3 regions of the Mesorhizobium sp. NZP2298 genome follow, and region 2 is predicted to be linked to each of the others. Evidence: riboswitches for the same ligand, from Rfam matches in the RefSeq annotation. Region 2 holds a riboswitch; each other region holds the start of a gene.

Region 1 (7,472 bases), 1.3 Mb from region 2:
ACTGTCAGCGTCGATTTCAAGCATGGCACGACGACGGGCATTTCGGCCGACGACCGCACGCTCACCGTGCGCAACCTCGCCAACGGCAATGTCGGCGCCTCCGATTTCGTCCGTCCCGGCCACATCTTCCCGCTGATCGCGCGCGAAGGCGGGGTCCTGATGCGTTCGGGCCATACCGAGGCGGCCGTTGATCTCTGCAAGCTCGCGGGCTTGCCGCCGATCGGTGTCATTTCGGAACTGGTCAATGACGACGGCACCGTCAAGCGCGGCCCGCAGGTGCAGGCTTTCGCTGAAGAGCATGGTCTGAAACAGGTCTCGGTCGCCGACCTCATCGCCTACCGACAGCGCAAGGAAACGCTGGTCGAGCGCGTCGCTTGCTCCGACATCGACACGCTCGGCGGCAAGGCACAGGTCTTCACCTACACGCTGCCGTGGGACACAATGCATCACGTCGCTGTCGTTTTCGGCGACATCCGCGACGGCGAGGACGTGCCGGTGCGGCTGCATTCCGAGGATGTGGTGACCGACGTCTTCGGCACCAGCCATCGGCTGGACGGCATCATGAAGGCGATGGGCGAGCGCAAGCGCGGTGTCATCGTCTATCTGCGAGAGGGTTCCGTCGGCGTCGCGCATCAGGAACGCAAACGGCCGGCAAGCGGCGACCGCGAGGATCATGAAGAGGCCCGCCGGCGCGAGAACGAATGGCGCGAGATCGGCCTCGGCGCGCAAATCCTGAAGGACCTCGGCATTTCCTCGATCAACCTGATCGCCTCGCGCGAGCGCCACTATGTCGGCCTCGAGGGTTTTGGCATCCATATCGCGAAGACCGAGATTCTCTAGGCCATGTTGATATTCAGGTGAGGTCGGCCTGACCTGAATCTCGACATATCCTGGCGGTCACTAGGCCGGAACGGCGGCGTCGTCGCATCCCTCCAACTCGCATTTATGGGTGGCAAGGCTGTGCTGGCCAAGCAGCACCGTGATCAACGCGATGGTGCCTGCCGCCACTGAAACCCAGAACCCGCTCTGGGCGCCGAATGCGTCCACCACGGCGCCGGCGGCGAAGGAGCCCAGTGCCATGCCGATACCGATCCCCGTGGTCACCCAGGTGATGCCCTCCGTCAGCATCGCTTCGGGCACATGCCGCTCGATCAGGCCGAAGGCCGTGATGAAGGTCGGTGAGATGGCCACGCCGCTGATGAAGACGGTGAGTGCCAGAAGCGGCACGGTGCCGGCGGTGAGCGGCAGCAGCGTGCTGACCGCGATGACGGCTACCGCGATGGCCAACTGGCGTTGCAGCGGTGTTTTCAGATTGAGCGCCCCGACAATGATGCCGAGCACGAACGACCCCAGCGCGTAGACGCCAATGACGAGGCTGGCGGCGCCGGGTTGGCCGAGTTCCTTGGTGATTGCCACGGTGCTGACTTCCGTCGTCGCGAAGGTGGCACCGATGAAGATCAGGGCGAATGTGATGATCTGCACCGGGCGCAGGCGGATTGCGGAGCCGCTCGAGCCGTGACCAATCGGCCGCACTTGCGGCTCGGTCGATCGCTGCAGGATGAACGCCGTCGAGCCCAAGGCAAGGAACAGCGTGCTCGCCAGCATGCCCGCTTCCGGGAACAGGGCGGCACTCAAGCCCACCGACAGTGATGCGCCGGCGATGTAGACCAACTCATCCGCCGCCGACTCGAAGGCGAAGGCGGTGCTCATCTCGGGCCGGCCGCGGAAAATCTCGGTCCAGCGTGCGCGCACCATTGCCGGCATGCTGGGCATGGCGGCGGCCAGCAGCGCCGACACGAACAGCGTCCAGACCGGCCAGTCCTTATTGGCCGATGCAATCAGCGCCAGGAATGCGAGCACGGAGATGATTGTGGTGGGCACGACGATCCGGGTCTGGCCAAGGCGGTCGACCAGTCTTGATATTTGCGGCGCCAGGAAAGCGTTGGCCAATGCGAATGTCGCCGAGACAGCGCCGGCCAGCCAGTATTCGCCACGTGTCTGCGACAGCATCGCCACGATGCCGATGGGCGCCATGGCGATCGGCAGGCGCGCCAGGAAACCGGCGGCTGCGAAGCCCTTGGCACCGGGGGCGCGAAAGATCTCTGAGTAAGGGTTCTGCATGATCCGGTTCCTCGACAAAAGGCGATATGCCAATTACATACGGAGCGTATGGGAACTAGATAGATCATACGCAGCGTATGTCAATTGGCATACGTTGCGTATGTGAATAAGGCCAGGCAGAATGCGCAGACCCCGCAAGGAGATGATCGCCGAGACGCGCGCCAAGCTGATCGCCGCTGCCCGCCAGGCGTTCGGTTCGATCGGATATGCCGAAGCGTCGATGGACGATTTCACGGCATCCGCCGGGCTGACGCGCGGCGCGCTCTATCATCACTTCGGCGACAAGAAGGGGCTGCTGGAGGCGGTTATCGCCGAAATCGACGGCGAGATGGCGGCTCGGGTGAACGAGATCGCATCGAGAGCGCCGACCCGCTGGCAGCGTTTCGTCGACGAATGCACCACCTATATCGAGATGGCGCTGGAGCCGGAAATCCAGCGCATAATGTTCCGGGATGGCCCTGCTGTGCTGGGCGATCCGGCACAATGGTCGAATGCCAATGCCTGCGTTGGCTCAATGACGGATCATCTGACCGCGCTGCAGAGGGAAGGGGTGGTCGTCCCGGGCGTCGACCCTGAAACGGCCGCGCGCCTTATCAACGGGGCGAGCAGCCAGGCGTCGCAGCGGATCGCCAATTCAAACGACCCCGAAGCCACGTCGAGGAAGGTGGTGGCGGCGTTCAAGCAACTGCTTGAGGGGCTGCTCAAAGAACCGGGTCCGCAATCGAACTGAAGTCCCGTCTGCGGCCTGGTGCCCCGCCCATGATTGACAATCTTCGGTTAGAGCGCATCCTCCCCAGCCATCTCTGAGGGGAGATTCGGGGCATGTGGGATTTCGATATCGGCAGGTCGGTGTCCATCATGATGCGGACCTGGCCTTTCATTGTCTTTCGCATGATCGTCTATTTCGGCATCACGCTGGCCTACATCATGGCGACCGGCACGGGCGCCTCGGTCGGCTATGGCGTCGGCCATATCTCCACCGATCCCGATGGACCGCTGTCCTTTGCCCTGTGGGGCGGCGTGGTCGGTTTCGGCATCGTCTCCATCGCCGTCTACTGGATCCGCGAATACATCCTCTACGTCGTCAAGGCCGGCCATATCGCCGTCATGGTCCACCTGATCGACGGCCATCATGTTCCTGCCGGCCAGAACCAGATCGCCTATGCCCGGCAGGTCGTGACCGAGCGTTTCGCCGAGGCCAACATCCTTTTCGTCGTCGACCAGCTGGTCAAGGGCGCCATCCGCGCGATCACCGGCCTGCTCGGCGGCGTCGCCGCCTCTCTGCCCATTCCGGGCCTGAGCGGCCTGGTCTCCTTCATCAACACGGTGATCCGCCTGTCTCTCACCTATGTCGACGAGATCATCCTCGGCTACAACATCCGCATCAACTCGTCCTCGCCTTTCGAAACCGCGCGGCAGGGCGTGGTTCTCTACGCCCAGAACGGCAAGACCATGGTCAAGAACGCCGTCTGGCTGGCGGTCATCATGTGGGGCGTGTCCTTCGTCATCTTTCTGCTGATGCTCGCCCCGGCCGGGGCCATTCTTTTCCTCATGCCCGGACAGCTCGCCGGCTGGGCCTTCGTGCTGGCCATCGTCTTTGCCTGGGCCTTCAAGGCGGCGTTCATCGAGCCCTTTGCCATCGCCTGCCTGATGCAGGTCTATTTCAAGACCATCGCCGGCCAGGTGCCTGATCCGGCCTGGGACGCGCGGCTGGCCGAGGCGTCATCGAAGTTCAGGGAACTCAAGGACAAGGCGCTTTCCTCCTTCGGCGGCTCGCGCTGGGGCACGGCCGGCGCGACGCGCTGATCGGCCGGGCAGGCCTGGGCGGCATCGACGGCGTTCAGGCGCGCCGCCGCTGACTTGAGCGGTGCCTCGCCTTTCCCGCAAAAGGTCTCGCTCATGATCAGTTCGGGCAGGGGCAGGCGCCGGCCCCAGCCATGTGTTTCAAGGTCCGGTTTGGGCGCGAACTCGGAAACCCGGCCGACGCAGAGATAAGCGATCGGCGTTACATGGTCGGGAATGGACAGCAGGCTTTTCAGTGCCTGCGCCTCGATGATGCTGACCCAGCCGACGCCGACGCCTTCGGCGCGTGCCGCCAGCCAGAAATTCTGCACCGCGCAGACCGTGCTGTAGAGGTCCATCTCCGGATTGTGCCAACGTCCCAGCGGCGAGCCCTTCGAGCGCTGGCGGTCGCAGGTGATGCAGATGTTGAGCGCGCTTTCGCAGATGCCTTCCAGTTTGAGTTTGCGGTAGAGTGCCTGCCTTTCCTTTTCGATTTCAGGCAGTTCCTGTTCTCGCGCGGCCAGGAACAGGTCGCGCACCTTCTCCCGTCGCGCGGCATCGCGGATGACGATGAAATTCCACGGCTGCATGAACCCGACCGATGGCGCGTGATGGGCGGCAAGCAGCAGCCGTGCCAACACCTCATCGTCGAGAGGAGTAGGCAGGAAATGGCTGCGCACATCGCGCCGCGTGAACATGGCGCGGTACACCGCGTCGCGCGCCATCTGGTCAAATCCGTCGCCGACAGGAGCGGTCATAGCATCCGGCATCGCTTGTCCCCTTGCGATTGCAATAGTTTCACACCGTCAGAGCGCACTTAGTGCGTCCAAGTGGACGCACGTCGCTCTGATGTCATCCGCCTGACCATGCGGATGACGGTGCCTGCCAGGCCGGTCTTCTGGCTCAGGATCAACCCGCGTCCGGTGCCTTCCCGTCATCGACAGTGGCATTTACCGGCGCGGTCCCCCTCACAGCGTTGGGCACGCCACGGAATTCAACCGTGTTCCCGATTCTCCCGCCAGAGCATTTGCAGCCAAGTGGAATCACTTGGCGCCGCAGAATGCGGCTAGACAAACAGACTGGCGGGCACCAGGCAGTGACGGCGACCTTATGCCGAAGCGTCCGCGGCGCCAATCCCCACAGCGACGCCAATGGACGCAGAAGCGATTTTCCCCAGCCATCGGGCCGCGACGCATGGCCATCGTGGCGTTGGGGCACTAGATAGGGATCATGGCCACTCGTCTCTACACGCATCCGATCTTCCTTGAGCACATCACGCCCCCCGGTCACCCCGAGCGGCCGGACCGCTTGCGCGCCATCGAGCGCGTGCTTGACGACGAAGCCTTTGCCGAGCTCGACCGCGTCAAGGCGCCGGAAGGCGACGAGGCCACCATCCTTTACGCGCATCCGGCCGATTTCATCGCGCGCGTGCGCGCCGCCATCCCAGACGAAGGCATTGCCCGCATCGATGCCGACACCACCGCCAGCCCGAAGAGCTGGCAGGCGGTGATAACCGCGATCGGCGCCGCCAACGCCGCCGTCGACGACGTCTTCGCAGGCCGCGCCGACAATGTCTTCGTCGCCGCCCGGCCACCCGGCCACCATGCCGAAAAGACCACCGCAATGGGCTTTTGCTTCTTCAACACGGCGGCGATCGCGGCCCGCTATGCGCAGAAGAAGCACGGCATCGACCGTGTCGCAGTCGTCGACTGGGATGTGCACCACGGCAATGGCACACAGGATATTTTCTGGGACGATCCCTCGGTGCTCTATTGCTCGACGCACCAGATGCCGCTTTATCCCGGCACTGGCGCGAAGAGCGAGACCGGCGCCGGCAACATCGTCAACGCACCACTGGCGCCGCGGACCGGCAGCGAGGTGTTTCGCGATGCCTTCCTGTCGCGCGTCCTGCCGGCGCTCGACAATTTCGCGCCCGACCTCATCATTATTTCGGCCGGTTTCGACGCGCATCACCGTGATCCCTTGGCCGAGATCAACCTGACCGAGGACGATTTCGACTGGGCGACTGGCCAGCTGATGCAGCGCGCCGCCCGCCACAGCGGCAACCGGCTCGTCAGCCTGCTCGAGGGCGGCTACGATCTGCAGGGACTGGCATTTTCGGTCGCCGCCCATGTCGGGCGACTGATGAAAGGATGAATGATGGCTGCTGAGACCAACGAAGACGTCAAGGCGATGAGCTTCGAGCAGGCACTCGACGCGCTGGAGAAGATCGTCGATGATCTGGAGCGTGGCGACGTGCCGCTCGATCAGTCGATCCGGATCTATGAGCGCGGCGAGGCCCTGAAGGCGCATTGTGACCGGCTGCTGAAGGCGGCCGAGGACAAGGTTGAGAAGATCAGGCTATCGCGCGACGGCAAGCCGGTTGGAACCGAGCCGCTCGACGCGGACTGAGGCATGGCCGCGAACCATGGTCTTGCCTCTCCGGTTTTTGGACACGATCATGGTTGAGGATAAAACTCGTTCCGATTGAAACGGCTCCAGGACAAGAGGAGATACGGAAGCGATGTGCAGAAACATCAAGACCCTGTTCAATTTTGATCCGCCGGCAACCAATGACGAAGTGCGCGACGCAGCCCTTCAATTTGTCCGCAAGCTGAGCGGAACGACGCGGCCTTCGAAACAGAACCAGCATGCGTTCGACCACGCAGTGGAGGCCATTGCGGCATCGGCGCGCGAACTTCTCGATTCGCTCGAAACCAACCAGCATCCGCGTAACCGCGAAGAAGTGGCCGCCAAACTGCGGGCAAAGGCGGCGATCCGCTTTGCGTGATGTCGCCAAAGCGGTCACCGAACGCTGACAAGGAGAGTTCATGAGCTTCTTCCCCGGGAAAGACCCTGAAGCCGGCGATGCCTTTGCCAGCGACCAGATCGAACTGATGGTCATCCCGAACGCCAAGGACATTGGCGGCTTCGAGGTCCGTCGTGCTTTGCCGACCGCCAGGAGACGGCTGGTCGGGCCGTTCATCTTCTTCGATCGCATGGGTCCGGCAATCCTGCGTGCAGGCCAGGCGCTCGACGTCCGTCCGCATCCGCACATCGGCCTGTCGACGGTGACCTATCTGTTCGACGGCAAGATCAGGCATCGCGATTCGCTCGGCACTGAAATGGTCATCCAGCCCGGTGATGTGAACCTGATGACCGCCGGCCGTGGCATCGTCCACTCCGAGCGCACGCCCGAGGAATTGCGCGGCGCGCCGATGTCGATCTCCGGCCTGCAGACATGGCTGGCACTGCCGGACGGCAAGGAGGAAGTGGCGCCCGTATTCGAGAACACCGCTGCCTTGCGGCTGCCCGAGATCGATGCCGAAGGCGTCAAAGGCCGCGTTGTGATCGGTGACTTCCAGGGACTGCGTTCCCCGGTACGGGCCGACGCCGAGACGCTCTACGCCGACCTCAGGCTGGCGCCCGGCGCCAACATAAAGATCCCGGCCGATGCGGAGGAACGCGCCATCTACACACTGGAGGGCGAGGTCACGATTTCGGGTGACGTCTTCCCGGCTGAACGCCTGCTGGTGTTCCGGCCCGGCGACGAGATCATCGTGTCGTCG
Region 2 (7,472 bases):
TGCATCATGAGACCGATAAACGCAAGATAGCGATGGACACCTGTCTGCAGGTGTTACGCGGTAAGACCCATCCACCAGCCGCTAGACGAGCTTTCGTCGCAGCTGCGCTCGAAGCACGCATTTTGCGCAGCGATTGAGATTTAGGACGCCGCTCATGAATCTCGGCCATCTGCGCGTCGCGATTGGGCGCGGTCCGATCACGCCAGGAGCAAGCCAACCCCGCACTTTCCGCGATGGCTTTCCTGGTCCGGCGCCGGATCTTCACCATCAAAACACAAGGGGTCCGCCAGCCAGCTGCGGCCGCTCGGCTTCGCCGTCGCGGTGATGGTGATTGCAGCCAGAGGCAGACGGAGCCATCGAGCGGGAATTGGCCCGGTGCAGATGGCAGAGCGTCGATGCCGCCTCAATAGTCTCCAGAAGTGCCGTTTGAACCTTCCCCAGCTTAGCCCTGTATCCGGTTTCCCGGAACACGCTCCGCAGACCGGCGCCGCGTGATCGCCGATGCCTCTCCCGATGGTCGGGAACGGGGTTTCGGCGATCAAGGTCGGGGAGACGATAGTGATACTGGATTATCCCAATACGGAATAATCCGAAACTGGCTGGCGGTGAGCCGCCTCGTTTCTGGCCGGCTCATTTGAGGCCAAGCCTCCTTCGATCGCCAGCCAACGGCGGCGTCTGGAAAGCTGACTTCGACGCGCCGTAACAAGGGCCGCGGCCAGGCCAAGCTTGCCGAGGCGCTTCGTCACCGGCAGCGCGATTGCCTTGGGCGCGCCGGATAGACTCCCCCAAGGATGCCCGGTGTGTGGCGTTGCCGCTCACCGCCGGCGAGTGGCACCGAGCCCTACGCCGTCTGCGCTTTTTCCCGAATTGCGCGTGCCGCAGCCACCATGTTCACCAGGGCAGGGCGGACCTCCTCCCACCTGCGCGTTTTGAGACCGCAGTCGGGATTCACCCACAGTTGGCCATCCGACAATCGCTCGCGCGCAAGCATGATGAGGTTGGAAATTTCGCCCACTTCCGGGACCCGCGGCGAGTGAATGTCATAGACGCCGGGACCGATCTCGTTCGGATACTTGAAGGTTCGCAGCGTATCGAGCAGTTCCATCTGCGAGCGCGAGGTTTCAATGGAGATCACATCGGCATCCATTGCAGCAATCGCGTCCACGATGTCGCCGAACTCGGAATAGCACATATGGGTGTGAATCTGGGTCGCATCGCCAACCGCCGTTGAAGCCAGCCGGAAGCATTCGACGGCCCAGTCGAGATAGGTTTCCCAGTCGGCCTCACGAAGCGGCAAGCCCTCGCGCAGTGCGGCTTCGTCGATCTGGATCATCCTGGCGCCGGCCTTTTCGAGGTCGCTCACTTCATCGCGAATGGCGAGCGCGACTTGGCGGCAGACGGCTGAGCGCGGAAGGTCGTCTCGGACGAAGGACCAGTTGAGGATCGTCACCGGGCCGGTAAGCATGCCCTTCACCGGCTTTGGCGTCAGCGACTGGGCGTATCGCCACCAGTGTAGTGTCATCGGATTTTGTCGCGACACATCGCCAATGATGATCGGGGGTCGCACAAAGCGCGAGCCATAGCTCTGCACCCACCCATGCTGCGTGAAGGCAAAGCCGCGGAGCTGCTCGGCGAAATACTGCACCATATCGTTGCGCTCGAATTCGCCGTGGACCAGCACGTCGAGTCCGATCTCTTCTTGCCAGCGAACGGCGGCTTCTATCTCTTTTTTCAGGAAGGCCTCATAGTCGACGTAACTCAGCTCGCCCTTGGCATGGGCTGCCCGCGCCTTGCGAACCTCGGCTGTTTGCGGGAAGGAGCCGATCGTCGTGGTGGGGAAGGATGGCAAGCCAAACGTGTCGCCCTGAAGCTTGGAGCGCACGTCGAATGCGCTCTTCCGGCGCGTCATGGCGACCTTGATGCTGGCGACCCGACCTTCGACGAGCGGATCATGCACCTTAGCGGATGTCGCGCGAGCGGCGGCAGCCTCAGCCGACGCCTCTAGTTCGGCGGCGACCGCGTCCCGGCCTTCAGCCAGGGCACGGGCGAGCACGACCAGCTCGTCGGTTTTTTGCGCCGCGAAGGCGAGCCACGATTTCACGTCCGCATCGAGTGCCGTCTCCATGTCCAGGTCGATCGGCACATGCAGCATCGAGCAGGACGGGGCGATCTCCACGCGGTCCAGCGGCCAGCCGGCGACGATCGGCTTGATGCGGTCAAGTATGGCAGGCAGGTTCGCGCGCCAGACGTTGCGGCCGTCGATCAGCCCGAGCGAGAGCACAAGTTCCTTCTGCGCGAGCCGGCCGACGGTCTCCAACTGCTCTGGAGCGCGCACGAGATCGACGTGCAGTCCCGCCACGGGCAGAGAAATTGCGGTCTCGAGATTGTCTCCCAGCGATCCGAAATAGGTAGCGACCATGATCTTCAACTCCGGTGCTGCTTTTGACAGCCGGCAGTAGGCGAATTGGAGCGCATCCCGTTCGTTGGGAACCAGATCGACCACGAGCGCCGGCTCATCGATCTGCACCCAATCGGCTCCCGCGAGCTTCAGCCTCCGCAGGAGCTCCTCGTAGACGGGCAGCAGCCGTGGCAGGAGCGCGATAGGGTTGAAACCTTCCTCAGGTGACTTCGCCAACTTGAGAAAGGTAACCGGTCCAAGCAGGACCGGGCGCGTGTGGATGCCGAGCGCCTTGGCCTCGAGGAAATGATCGACCGGTTTCGCCGACGAGAGGGCAAAGCTCTGATCGTCGGTAAGTTCCGGCACAATGTAGTGATAGTTGGTGTCGAACCATTTGGTCATTTCCATCGCGGCAAGGCCATGCCCGTTGGCCGCATGCTCGTCACCGGCATGTCCGCAATCAGCGGCCTGATCTTGGTTGCCGCGCGCCATTGCGAAATAGGTATCGAGTGGGACCTCGCCGTCAGTCCAGGTGTATCGTGCCGGCACGGCGCCGACCATGGCGACGGTGTCGAGCACATGGTCATAAAGTGAGAAATCGTTGGACGGGATTTTCGACACGCCGCGATCGTGCTGCTCCCTCCAGCTGGCGGCGCGTAGCGCCTTCGCCGTCGCGAGCAGGTCGGCAGCGGGAGATTTTCCGGACCAGTAGCTTTCAAGCGCGAATTTGAGTTCCCGCCGTCGACCGATACGCGGCACGCCGAGCGTTGCCACTGGAATTTGTTGAGAGACAGTCATGCCATACCCCGATGGTTGGGGCGTGGGGACAAGGAACGCGCGAGTAGGCGGCACGAAGCCAGGCTACCGCGGCCACCGAGACACCCCGCCCGTGGACGTTGTTCGTCGTGGCAGGTCTCCTGGCTCGCGGGTCAAAGCCTCTGCCCGTCTTCCCGAGGCCGTTCGCCTCAGTGACACCAATGGGCTTGGCTCGCCGCTAACAGTTGCGGGGGCAGCGCCGGCATCGCACCGGCTTCCCTCTTAGCTCCGCTACGGCAGTGCCGCGCGGAGAACCACGACATGCGCACAATCACAGCAGCTTCGCTCCTTGTCAATACATATAACGAGATGTTTATGTGATGATGCGAATAGTGCCCTTGCGCTGATCAGTCTCTTTCGCCCAAAGCCGTGTACGATGCGGCCTCACATCAGTGCAGGCTCGGAGAGGTCCTTGTCCTCATCGGCGACGCCGGATCAGATCGAGGTCGCCGGGCTCAAGAGCGTAAAGTGGGGCGAGGCCGTCACGGTCCGCCGGGAATCCCGGTATTTGTTCCCCGCTCGGCTTCGCTCAGCGTGCTTGCGCATTCCAGCACGCTGATAACCATGTCCGGAAGCGGAAAGGAGAGGTGGCGCCTCAGGTCGGCGGAACTGGGGCTGGGCCGCCAGCGTCTCGAACAACTGCGCGGCGATCGCCTCGACCTGCTGCGCGAGCAGCTTCACCCTGCGATTGCTGAAGGCCGGCGCCACGATCGTGCGTAACCGGGCATGCTCGCCCCCCTCGTGCGAGACCAGCCACCCCGGCGAACCGAGAATCACCGAATCCGGGGTGAATGCCGCACTTCTCTAAGCGACGGAAGGGCGGAAGCTGACCGGCAGGCGCTGCGGGCAGCGAATGACGTAAGACGGCATGTAGACGACGTCCTCCGCAGCGATGGTCAGGGCCAGATCCTCCAGCCGCCCGAACAGCGCGGGGAAGGCGCAGCGCAATTCCAGGCGCGCCAGCGCAGCGCCCAGGCAGGAATGCGGCCCCTCGCCGAATGACAGGTGCGGGTTGTGCCGCCGGGTGACATCGAACCTGTCGGCGCCGGGACCGAAGGCCTTTTCGTCCCGGTTCGCCGCATGGAACGCCATCAGGACGGCATCGCCGCGGCGGACCATGCATCCGTCGATCTCCACGTCCTGGGTGGCATAGCGGAACGGCAGATTGGCCGCTGAGCTGCCCCAGCGCAGGATCTCGTCGATCGCCTGTGACCAAGGAACTTGGCCGCTGCGCACCAGGTGCAGTTGCTGCGGATGCGTCAGCAATGCCAGCACGCCATTGCCGATGACGCCGGCGGTGGTCACGAAGCCCGCAGAGAGCACCATGAACAGCATGTCGATGAGCTCGGTGTCGGAAACGAGCTCGCCTTTGTCACGGGCGACGATCAGGGCCGAAGCCAGATCATCGCCGAGCTGGCCCCGCTTGAGCGCGATCAGGCGACGGAAGAACTCCGGGATGCGCTGCCGCGTCTGTCGCACCTCTTCGGCTGTGGCGGAGGTGTTGGCCAGGCTGTAGGTGAGCGCGACGATCTCTTCACGCTGTTCGTCCGGCAAACCGAACAGTTCGGCAATCACGTTGGTGGGCAGCGGAACGGCGAACTCGCACATCAGATCGGCACTGCCGCCGCGCTGCGCCATCTCGGCCAGGAGTCGATCGACGCATTGTTCGATCCGTGGCGCCAGCAAGGCGATACGACTAGGCGCGAAGCTGCTGGACAGCAGGCCGCGCAAGCGACGGTGATCGGCGCCGTGCGCCGTGGTCATGTTGTCCACTTTGCATATCCCGATCAGCGGATGATCCTCGGGAATCTCGCCGTCCTGCACCGCCCGCCACTGTCGCCAGTCCTTGTTGAAACGCTGGTCGGAAAGCATCTGCCTGAGCGTCTGGTGACGGCCTGCCGCCCAGGCCACCACACCGCCTGGCAGCGACACTCGCGCCATCCCCCCCTGCTGCAGAATCGCAGAAGAAAGACGATCAAGTTGCGTGGGAGCGGCCGGCACACCGATCACGTCGCAATGATCGTTTTCTACGCGCATGCCAACAACTCCTTTAAGAACCATTGCGGGTCCACTTCTCGGCACGGATGATCCGCGCGCGGACTTCGAAAAGCGCCCCTTTTGTGTGGTTCGTCCTCAGAAGCGGTAGGTGAGACCTGCGCCTATCAACCAGGGATCGAGCTTGGCCTTGCCCGTGAGCTTGGCGCCGGCGACAGTGACGTCGAAGTCGGGCTTGAGGAAAAGCTTCTTCACGTCGAAGTTGACGCCCCAGTGCTCGTCCACCATGTAGTCGAATCCGACCTGCAGCGCGGCGCCGAATGTGTTCTTGACCTTGAGATCATCGGCGCTGCCGGCTTGCTGATGATAGAAGATCGTATAGTTCACGCCGGCGCCGAGATAGGGTTTGAAGGTGTCGAAATCGGTAAAATGATACTGCAATGTCACCGTTGGCGGCAGCAGCCAAACCTTGCCGACCTTGCCAAGCCCGCCGATCGCACCTTGGCCGTCGATGTTGGCATAGGTGGTGCCGAGTATGAGTTCGGCGGCGATGTTGTCCGTGAAGAAATATGAGATATCGAGTTCCGGCGTCACGGTGTTCGAATACGAAAGACCGGAGCCGGGCACCGCATTGACATAGCCCGAATCCTCGGTGATCACCCCCAACGCACGCAGGCGGATCTGCCAGGGGCTTGGCGCTTCCGCGACGCAGGCTTCTGCCTGCGGGACGCTCGCGGCTTGCCCAACATCTGCCGCGCCGGCCTGTCCCGCAGCGATGAGGACGACAGCCGCTGTCATTGCCCGCGCCACGCCAATTCGCGCTCTCGCCATACTTTTCTCTCCTTGATCTTCAGAAGCGACGCACTGCGCCTTGATTGAATCCTGCTCGCATCAATCGAGATTGACGGAGCGCTCATGCGGGAGAGCCCCCGCATGTGTCGTGCCAAATGAGAAAATCGTTGCAGAACAATGCGGTCACTTCGATAGCGCTGTGTCTCATGTCCGACTTCGTCGAAGATCCGACAATGAGTGCAGCCGTAGCCGCCCCTGGTAGCCGTTCGTCAACATCGGCCGGCAGTTCGTTGACACGCTCGTACTCGGCTTCGAGTTTTGGCGTATTCTGCGTTTAGCGCCTTGATCGTCGCCTGCTGCTTCGCCGTCAGGCCGGGGAACGTTCCAGCCAGTTGGCGCAGTCCGTGGGCGTGTCCGTAAGGCGTCTCGACCGCGACCGATATGGGCGGGAAATCCTTTGGCAGCATGCGCCAGCCGCCATCCGATCGGGCCATGTAGCGGAACGCGTTCAAGACCTCGCGCAGGTCCGTCACCACGCGCCGCCCGGTCTTGGCCGCGCCCGGCAGGAACGGTTGTATCCGCGACCATTCCTCATCCGTCAGATCGGAGAGGATAGCGCTTGGTCTTCTTCTCGATATCGGCCATCCGGCCACGCGTCGCTCGGGTCCACTTCCCAAGCTTGAAACACGATTAATCCCGCCAATCCGCTGCCCGCCCTGCAGCAGGCCCCTCTTCGGGCGGCAATTAATCCTGCTTCGGTTTGAAATTCGCTACGAGAGCACGATATCGTTGTGACGACCCACCTGGATTGATCATCAAGTGGCCGATACCACCGTAGAATGCGACGAAAAGGCGCGTGGCCGTTCTGAACCCCCGGGCCGGCCGCCGCGCAATCGTGCGGTGATGAAGCACTCCGATGTCCTTGGCGGGCTCGATTACCTGGCGGCGGACTATCACCGGCAGGATTTCTCCAAGCATGCGCACAACGAGTATCTAATCGGGCTGATCGAGCGAGGCGTCCATGATGTCTGGTGCCGAGGTGAGGTTTGGCACGCCGGTAGCGGCGCCGTCGCGACCTTCGCGCCCGGCGAACCGCACTTCGGGGGTGCTGGTGACGATCTTGGCTGGAGCCAGAAGATCTTCTACATGCCCGAAGGCCTTGTCCGGCAAGTCCTTGAGGACAGCGGCCAACACGAACCCGGAACGATCGACTTCAAGAGCCCGTTCCAGGAGAATGCGGTCGTTGCGCACGGCCTCGGCGCGCTATGGCGCCTGCTTGAACATGAGCATAGCTCGGCACTGGAGATCGAGGAGCATCTGATCCGTTTCCTGCCCCACGTCTTCGCACAGGTTGGCAGGTCGCGCGTTGCAGAGCGAAAATTCGTGCCGCCGAGGTTCCGCGACGTGCGTGACTTCATCCATGCCCACTTTGACGAAGTCCTGCAGCTCGCCGCCCTGGCCGCCCTCGCCG
Region 3 (7,472 bases), 3.1 Mb from region 2:
GCGCTTCGGGCGCGAACAGCCATTCGGAGACAAGTTCCGTCTGTTCCGGCCCGAGCGGCACCAGCCGAACGGTCCTGACATAGTCGACATGGCCGACGATGAACATCGAGGGCAGGCTGGTGGCGTAGGTCTGGCCGGCGGCGCGTTCGGCTGGTGTCAATCCCGAGAAGACCGGCCCATGGGTCTTGCCGTCGCTCGACCAGGTTTCGGCGCCCGCCCGCAGACCACCGGAAAACTCCGGCGCGTCATTGTCGGCGTGGCGGGTCCATTCGGGGTCGTCATGCCGGCTCATCAGGCCGCGGCCATAGATCGGCACCAGCCGCGACAGGTCCTTGTGGACGCCCGGACAATGCAGGCACTCGTTGAAGTTCTCCCAAAAGATCTTCCAGTTGCAGTGCATCACCTTGCGCAGCACATGGCCTGCCACCAGCGTTTCCAGAGGCCAGTTGCCGAGATTGCCGGAGGCCGGGTCGAAGGATGCCTGCGCGGAGCCCGCCGCGTCCTCCTGCAAATTGATGAACACGAAGCCGCGCCATACCGAAAGTGCGACGCGATGGAGCGGATGGTCGGCCTTGTCGAAGCCGTCCGGCAATGATTTCGACGGCACGCGCACGAGGTCGCCGCGCAGCGAATAAGACCAGGCATGATAGGGGCAGGTGATCAGCCGCGCCTTCAGCCGGCCCTCGCTCTCCTGGCAAAGTTGGGAGCCGCGATGCCGGCACGTGTTGTGGAAGGCCCGTAACGCGCCGGTGTCGTCGCGCAGCACGATGATGTCCTGCGTGCCGATGCGGAATCGGCGAAAGGCCAGCGGTTGGGCCAGATCGGCCTCGCGGCAGACCAGCAGCCAGTTCTTGTACCAGATGGCATCGAGGTCCAGTTGATAGGCCGCTGCATCCCAATAGGCCGATGAGGGCAGGGTGGGTTCGGTTTGGGTCAGGCCGTTATAGGGATGGCGCTCGCTGGCAATTGGCTGCATGGCTGGCTTCCTGTGAAGAGGCCAGCCGACACCCGGCCAGCATAATTGTCAATTGTGGTGCCGATGACGGCGGATGTGGGCGGCATGGCGTAATCGCGCTGGTTACCGGCGGAATTTGGTTTGCCGGAGGCGATGATTCTGCCTATAGTCGCCGATGTCGTCGGTTCCATTTTGGAGCCAAGAGGGAATGCGGTGCGGGCTGACTTGTTGCCCAATGCCGTTGCTGCCCCCGCAACTGTATGCGGTAGTCCTCTCCATATGCCACTGAAGATTTGTCTTCGGGAAGGTGGGGAAGGGCGCTGATCCGTGAGCCAGGAGACCTGCCGGCGACAGGAAACTGACTTCGATGCCCTCGGGTGGAGGGTGAAAGGACAAGACATGACTACCGCTTCCGTCTCTCTCGGCGCCTCCGTTTCCTCGCAGTCGCGCTTCATGCAGCTGGCGCTCGCCGCGCTGCTCGGCACCTTCATCATCGGCTTCGTCGGCTTCTCGCATATCGATGCGGTCCACAATGCCGGTCATGACAACCGGCATTCGATGGCGTTTCCCTGCCACTGACGAGGATCTGACATCATGAATCTGTTTCGCAACGTCGTGTTCATCGCGGCGATCGCAGGGCTCGTGGCCGGCGTCGTTCTCGCCTGCATGCAGGCCTATGCCACCGTGCCGCTGATCCTCAAGGCGGAAGTCTACGAACAGGCCGAAGGCGGCCATAGCCATGACCATGCCACGGCGCCGGCTGATGCCGCCAGCGGCAACGCAATGAGTTCCGCCGCGCCAGCATCGAATGCCATGAGCGCTGCCACCCCGGCTCCGGCCGCAGCGGCTGTTCCGGCCGAGGACGAGGGCTGGGCGCCTGCCGACGGCTTCGAACGTTTTGCCTTCAACGTGGTGTCCAACGTCGTTACCGGCATCGGCTTCGCGCTGATCCTGGTCGCTGTTTCGGAATTCGCCGGAGGCATCGGCAATTGGCGCCAGGGCGTGTTCTGGGGCCTGGCCGGCTTTGCCGTTTTCACGCTGGCGCCCGGCCTCGGCCTGCCGCCGGAACTGCCGGCCATGCCGGCGGCCGACCTCACGCAGCGCCAGATCTGGTGGGTGGCAACGGTGGTCGCGACCGCCATCGGGCTTGGCCTGATCGCGTTCCGCAAGTCGTTGCCGCTTGCCATCCTTGCCGTGCTGCTGATCGTGGCGCCGCACATCGTCGGCGCGCCGCAGCCCGATAGCTTCGAGACACCGATCCCGGAAGGCCTGCACCACCAGTTCGTGGTGGCGGTGACGCTGACCAATCTGGTGTTCTGGCTGATGCTTGGCGCCGTCGTCGGCGTGGTGCGCGGACGCTTCACCGGCACCGCGACCAGCCTGCGCGACAGCTTTGCCTGATCGCGGCAAGCTGAGCTTCATCATTGGTGGTGCGCGCTCGGGAAAGAGCGCGCACGCCGAAACCCTGGCGACGGCGTTGCCCTCGCCATGGGCCTATATCGCCACCGCGCAAGCCTATGACGACGAGATGCGCGAGCGCATAGCGCTGCATCGGGCGCGGCGCGGCGCGGGCTGGACGACTATCGATGCGCCGCTCGACCTCGCCGGCGCGCTCGAGGCCTTGCCCGATAGCCACCCGGTGCTGGTCGACTGCCTGACGCTGTGGCTGACCAATCACTTGCTGGCAGACCATGACCTTGGGTTTGAGTGCCGGCGGCTGGCGGATGTGTTGTCGCGACCTCGCGGGCCGTGGTTCGTGGTATCCAACGAAGTCGGGCAAGGCATCGTGCCGGACAATGCGCTGTCGCGCCGCTTTCGTGATGAGGCCGGTCGACTCAACCAGCAGATCGCGGCGATCGCCGATACGGTGCTGCTGATGGTGGCGGGGCTGCCACTCAAGGTGAAATGAGATGACCGATATCGACGGCAAGACCACCGAAGACCGGGACGAAGAGCGCCACCGCGCCAAGATGGCCAAGCGCAAGGCGGTGCAGGACGCCGAGGTGGCGGCCAAGACGATCGAGAAGGGCCTGCTGATCGTCAACACCGGCCCGGGCAAGGGCAAGACGACAGCAGCGTTCGGTTTGGCGCTCCGCATGCTCGGCTATGGGAAGCGCGTCGGCGTCGTCCAGTTCATCAAGGGCAAGTGGCACACGGGCGAGAAGGATGCTTTCGCAACCTTCGGCGACCGCGTCGTCTGGCACGCGATGGGCGAGGGCTTCACCTGGGAGACGCAGGATCTGAAACGCGATATCGCCGCTGCCGAAGCCGCCTGGGCCAAGGCGCTGGAGTTGATGGCCGATCCGTCCATCAGCCTTGTCGTGCTCGACGAGCTCAATATCGCATTGCGCTACGACTATCTCGATCTCGACAAGGTGGTCGCAGCGCTGAAAGCGCGTCGCGAGGGACTGCATGTCGTCGTCACTGGCCGCAACGCCAAGCCGGCACTGGTCGAAGCGGCCGACCTGGTCACCGAAATGGCCGTGACCAAGCACCACTTTTCGGCAGGCGTGAAAGCCCAGCAGGGGATCGAGTTCTAGAACGCCAGAACCGCGACAACCGAGACCAAGCCGAACAGCGCGATCAGCAGATAGTCAGCGACGCGGTAGAGTTTCAGCGCCCGCCTGATGTCGCCGCTGTCGACGTCGCGGCGGCCGCCTTCACCCATGAAGACATCATCGACCAGCACGCCGCCATAGCTGCGCGGCCCGGCCAGTGCCAGACCGAGCGCGCCGGCCATGGCCGCTTCCGGCCAGCCGGCGTTGGGCGAGCGATGTTTTTTCGCGTCGCGCCACACCGCGTGCCAGGCGCTGCGGGGATCGGCGTCCCTGACCAGGAAAGCCGCCAGCACGATCAGCAGCGCCGTCAGCCGAGAGGCCGGCAGGTTGATCCAGTCGTCGAAGCGCGCCGCCGCCCAGCCGAAGGCCTCGTGGCGCGGGGTGCGGTGGCCGATCATCGAATCGGCGGTGTTGGCGGCCTTGTAGGCGGCGCCGCCGGCCAGCCCGCCGACACCGGTCCAGAAGGCGGGAGCGACGATCCCGTCGGAAAAATTCTCCGCCAGGCTTTCGATCGCCGCACGGCAGACGGCGGCGCGGTCGAGCGCTTCGGGATCACGGCCAACGATTCGCGAGACGGCGACACGGCCCATGGCCAGCCCGCCTGTATCGAGCGCGTCGGCGACGGATTCGACATGTTCGTAAAGGCTCTTCTGCGACAGAAGCGATGTCGCCAGAAGGGCGGCAACGATCAGTCCCAGGGGAACGAACCAGAGCAGGACAAGCTGTACGCAAAGGCCGATCGCCGCCGGCACCAGCACGATGACCAGAAGTGCCTGGACACCGCGTTGGCGACGTAGTGCGTCGGGATCAGTGGCGCGGTTGAGCCTGCGATCGAGAAAGGATATCAGCCTGCCGAACCACGTCACCGGATGGCCGATGGCGCGAAAGAGCCAATCCGGGTAACCGAGGGCGAATTCGACGGCCAATGACAGGAAAGCGATCAGGACTGACATGAAGCTTCTTGAAGGAGCGGTGGACCATGGTGGAAGTCTCGGCCGGGCGAGGGTGCTTTTCCCCAACGCCGTATTGCCTTTCGTCGACCTCTCTACCGGTATCAATCCGCACTCCTACCCGCTTTTCGACCTGCCCGCCACCTCGCTGTGGCGATTGCCGGAAGCCGGGCGAGCGCGTGAGCTGACAGAGATAGCGGCCAGAACCTACGGCGCGCCGTCGCCAGCCAACGTCGTCGCGGCGCCCGGCACGCAGATCCTGTTGCCGCGCGTGGCGTCGCGGGTCAGGCCTGGCAAGGCGTTGGTGCTGGGGCCGACCTATGCCGAACATGCGCGTGCCGCCGCGATCGCCGGTCACGAGGTGAGCGAAGTCAGCGATTTCGCGGCGCTGGCGCAGGCTGACCTTGCCGTCATCGTCAATCCCAACAATCCCGACGGTCGCGTGATCGAGCGCGACCGGCTGCTGGCGCTGGCCGCCGGGCTGCGTGCAAAAGGCGGGCTGCTGGTCGTCGACGAAGCGTTCATGGATGTCGGCCCGCGCCAGCACAGCCTCGCCGGTGACGTCGATCAAGGCGGCATCGTCGTGCTGCGCTCGTTCGGCAAGTTCTTCGGCCTGGCCGGCCTGCGGCTCGGCTTCGCGCTTTCGGATGCAGCGACGGTGGAATCTCTGGAATCGCAATTCGGGCCATGGGCTGTTGCCGGCCCGGCGCTGGAATACGGCATCCGCGCGCTTGCCGATATCGGTTGGCAGGAAACGATGCGGGGCTCCCTGGCGGACGCGGCGGCGCGGCTGGACACATTGTTCGATCGTTTCGGCGTGCCTGTCGTGGGCGGCACCACGTTGTTCCGCTATCTCAGCCTGCCGGATGCCGCTGGCCTGTTTTCAGCGCTTGGCGAGCGTGGCGTCCTGCTTCGGCATTTCTCCAGCCGGCCGCATGTCCTGCGCGCCGGCCTGCCGGGGAGTCAGGAGGAATGGCTGCGGCTCGAATCGGCCCTTGCCGGTTGGGCGACGCGGCACGAGGATCGATCAAAGGGTTCAACACCATGATCCATGTCTGTTCGTTGTCGAAGATCGAGGAGACGGTGGCCAGGGCCGGTGCCGACCGCATGCTGTCGCTGCTCTCCGTCGGAACGGATGTGACGCGTCCGGCATCGATATCGAGAGAAAATCATCTGCACCTGGTCATGCACGATATCGCGGTGGCTCAGGACGGCATGACCATGCCGGGCGAGGAGCATGTGCGCAACCTGCTCGATTTCGCGCGCCGCTGGGACCGGGCGAAGCCCATGGTCGTGCATTGCTATGCCGGCATCAGCCGCTCGACGGCTTCGGCCTACATCATCGCCGCCGCGCTCGCGCCGAAGCGCGACGAGGTCGAACTGGCTCGGACGCTGCGGACACTGTCGCCATCGGCGACACCCAATCCGCGCTTGATTGCGGTGGCCGACGCGCTGCTGGAGCGCGATGGCCGAATGATCGAGGCGATCCATTCGATCGGGCGCGGCGCCGACGCGTTTGAGGGCACGCCGTTCGAGCTGAAGATCGATATCTAAGCCGATTATTTCAGCCAATCGGCTAGCTTTGCCTTGCGCACATCCCTGAGCAGGCTGATGAACCCGTCGGCTTGATGTTCCGCTGTCAGCCGGCCTTTTTCCGATGTCGCGATGCTTGCATCGCCGACCACCCCGTTCGGGTTGAGATCGCCGGCGATCCAGGCAAAGGCGTGGGTGCCGGTATGGCGCAGCAGCGAGAATTCCTTCTCGGCCCCGGCGACGTTGGAAACGAAATTCTCGGCCTTGGCCATGTCGACGAGATCCGGCCGGAAATGCAGCATCAGCGAGGTCTCGACATCGCCGCCATGGATTCCGTGACGATCCTCGAGTTCGGTATACATGCCGGCCGGCCGGCCAAAACGCTGCCAGCTCGTCTTCACCGCCAGCATCCTTTCGCGCACCCGCAATTCGCGCGTGATGATGCCCATGATCTCTTCGTTGCCGCCATGCGAATTGACGAAGATGAGCTTGCGCACGCCGGCGCGTGCGATCGACACGCCAAGTTCGGTCCAGGCCTCGACCAGAGTCGTTGCGGGCAGGGTGAGCGTGCCCGGCGCGTGCAGATGCTCATTCGACTTGCCGACCGCCTGGACCGGCAGGATGCGGATGTCCAGATCGTCGGGCAGGCGGGCGATCACCGTGTCGAGCATGCCGTTCATGATCGAGGTATCGGTCGAGACAGGCAGATGCGGGCCATGCTGCTCGATCGCCGCCACCGGCAGGACGGCGATCGTCGCCTCCGGATCGATCGAGGCGTATTCTGTGGTCCGGTAGTCACCCCACCAGACTCGTCTTTTGGCTACGGTCATATCATGCCTCTTCAATGCTCAGGGCAGAGAGCAGTTCACCGTTTCACGGAAACGACGAACCGCTCTAACTCTTTGTTTTGACGCAATTCCCTAGGGAAAACCGTTTCACACTTTTCCTGGAGTTGCTCTAGCGCGGCATGGGCGGCCTGTCGATCACCCGGCAGCGATGGCTTCGACCTCGACCTTGAATTCGGGCCGGGCAAAGCCGGAAACGATCATAAGTGTCGAAGCCGGCGCCGGGCTTGAAAACAGCCGATCGCGGACATCCATATAGGGCCGCAGATGCGCGCGGTCGGTGACGTAGGCGTTGATGCGCACGATATCCCCGAGTCCCAGCCCGGCCTCTCCGAGGATCGCCTCGACGTTGCGGAAGCAGAGCTCGGCCTGGGCGCCGGCATCCTCGGGGATCTGGTCGTCCGCCGTGATGGCGACCTGGCCCGAGCACAGCACCAGCCGCTTGCCGGCGGGCACTTCGACGCCGTGGCTGTAGCGGGCAAAGGGAGGCTTGATCGACTTGGGGGTGAGGAATCTGAACATGGCAATCTCCTGGATGCCGTCAGCCTAAGGCCGTATTCACTACAGCTTCAAGATGGCCTGGGATGTCGCTGGTGCGATTGTGGACAGGCGTTCAAAAAATAGGCACGAT

Evidence for each region. A riboswitch is a leader RNA that binds a small molecule or an ion and turns the genes downstream of it on or off. The one in region 2 is predicted to bind cobalamin.
Region 1: it holds a riboswitch for cobalamin, as region 2 does, so the genes downstream of both, bluB (5,6-dimethylbenzimidazole synthase) here and metE (5-methyltetrahydropteroyltriglutamate--homocysteine S-methyltransferase) in region 2, are expected to answer to the same signal.
Region 3: it holds a riboswitch for cobalamin, as region 2 does, so the genes downstream of both, EB231_RS17855 (CbtB domain-containing protein) here and metE (5-methyltetrahydropteroyltriglutamate--homocysteine S-methyltransferase) in region 2, are expected to answer to the same signal.

Annotation. Positions count from the first base shown of each region.
Region 1 covers NZ_CP033365.1:5,450,618-5,458,089, reverse strand. Annotated here, with positions in the region: gene ribB (3,4-dihydroxy-2-butanone-4-phosphate synthase) at 1-840, shown strand, start outside; gene EB231_RS26445 (MFS transporter) at 901-2,121, opposite strand; gene EB231_RS26440 (TetR/AcrR family transcriptional regulator) at 2,243-2,851, shown strand; gene EB231_RS26435 (hypothetical protein) at 2,944-3,927, shown strand; partial or broken gene bluB (5,6-dimethylbenzimidazole synthase) at 4,014-4,673, opposite strand; cobalamin riboswitch at 4,774-4,969, opposite strand; gene EB231_RS26425 (histone deacetylase family protein) at 5,134-6,060, shown strand; gene EB231_RS26420 (exodeoxyribonuclease VII small subunit) at 6,064-6,315, shown strand; gene EB231_RS26415 (DUF2277 domain-containing protein) at 6,428-6,694, shown strand; gene EB231_RS26410 (pirin family protein) at 6,735-7,472, shown strand, end outside.
Region 2 covers NZ_CP033365.1:6,784,370-6,791,841, reverse strand. Annotated here, with positions in the region: gene EB231_RS32285 (DUF982 domain-containing protein) at 1-137, shown strand, start outside; gene metE (5-methyltetrahydropteroyltriglutamate--homocysteine S-methyltransferase) at 842-3,172, opposite strand; cobalamin riboswitch at 3,289-3,488, opposite strand; partial or broken gene EB231_RS35005 (cytochrome P450) at 3,763-4,012, opposite strand; gene EB231_RS32275 (cytochrome P450 family protein) at 4,019-5,251, opposite strand; gene EB231_RS32270 (OmpW/AlkL family protein) at 5,348-6,040, opposite strand; partial or broken gene EB231_RS35345 (transposase) at 6,445-6,646, opposite strand; gene EB231_RS32260 (AraC family transcriptional regulator) at 6,821-7,472, shown strand, end outside.
Region 3 covers NZ_CP033365.1:3,690,673-3,698,144, forward strand. Annotated here, with positions in the region: gene EB231_RS17850 (aromatic ring-hydroxylating oxygenase subunit alpha) at 1-976, opposite strand, end outside; cobalamin riboswitch at 1,121-1,318, shown strand; gene EB231_RS17855 (CbtB domain-containing protein) at 1,355-1,534, shown strand; gene EB231_RS17860 (CbtA family protein) at 1,550-2,356, shown strand; gene cobU (bifunctional adenosylcobinamide kinase/adenosylcobinamide-phosphate guanylyltransferase) at 2,349-2,864, shown strand; gene cobO (cob(I)yrinic acid a,c-diamide adenosyltransferase) at 2,866-3,495, shown strand; gene cbiB (adenosylcobinamide-phosphate synthase CbiB) at 3,492-4,466, opposite strand; gene cobD (threonine-phosphate decarboxylase CobD) at 4,465-5,511, shown strand; gene EB231_RS17885 (tyrosine phosphatase family protein) at 5,508-6,017, shown strand; gene EB231_RS17890 (creatininase family protein) at 6,023-6,826, opposite strand; gene EB231_RS17895 (RidA family protein) at 6,980-7,363, opposite strand.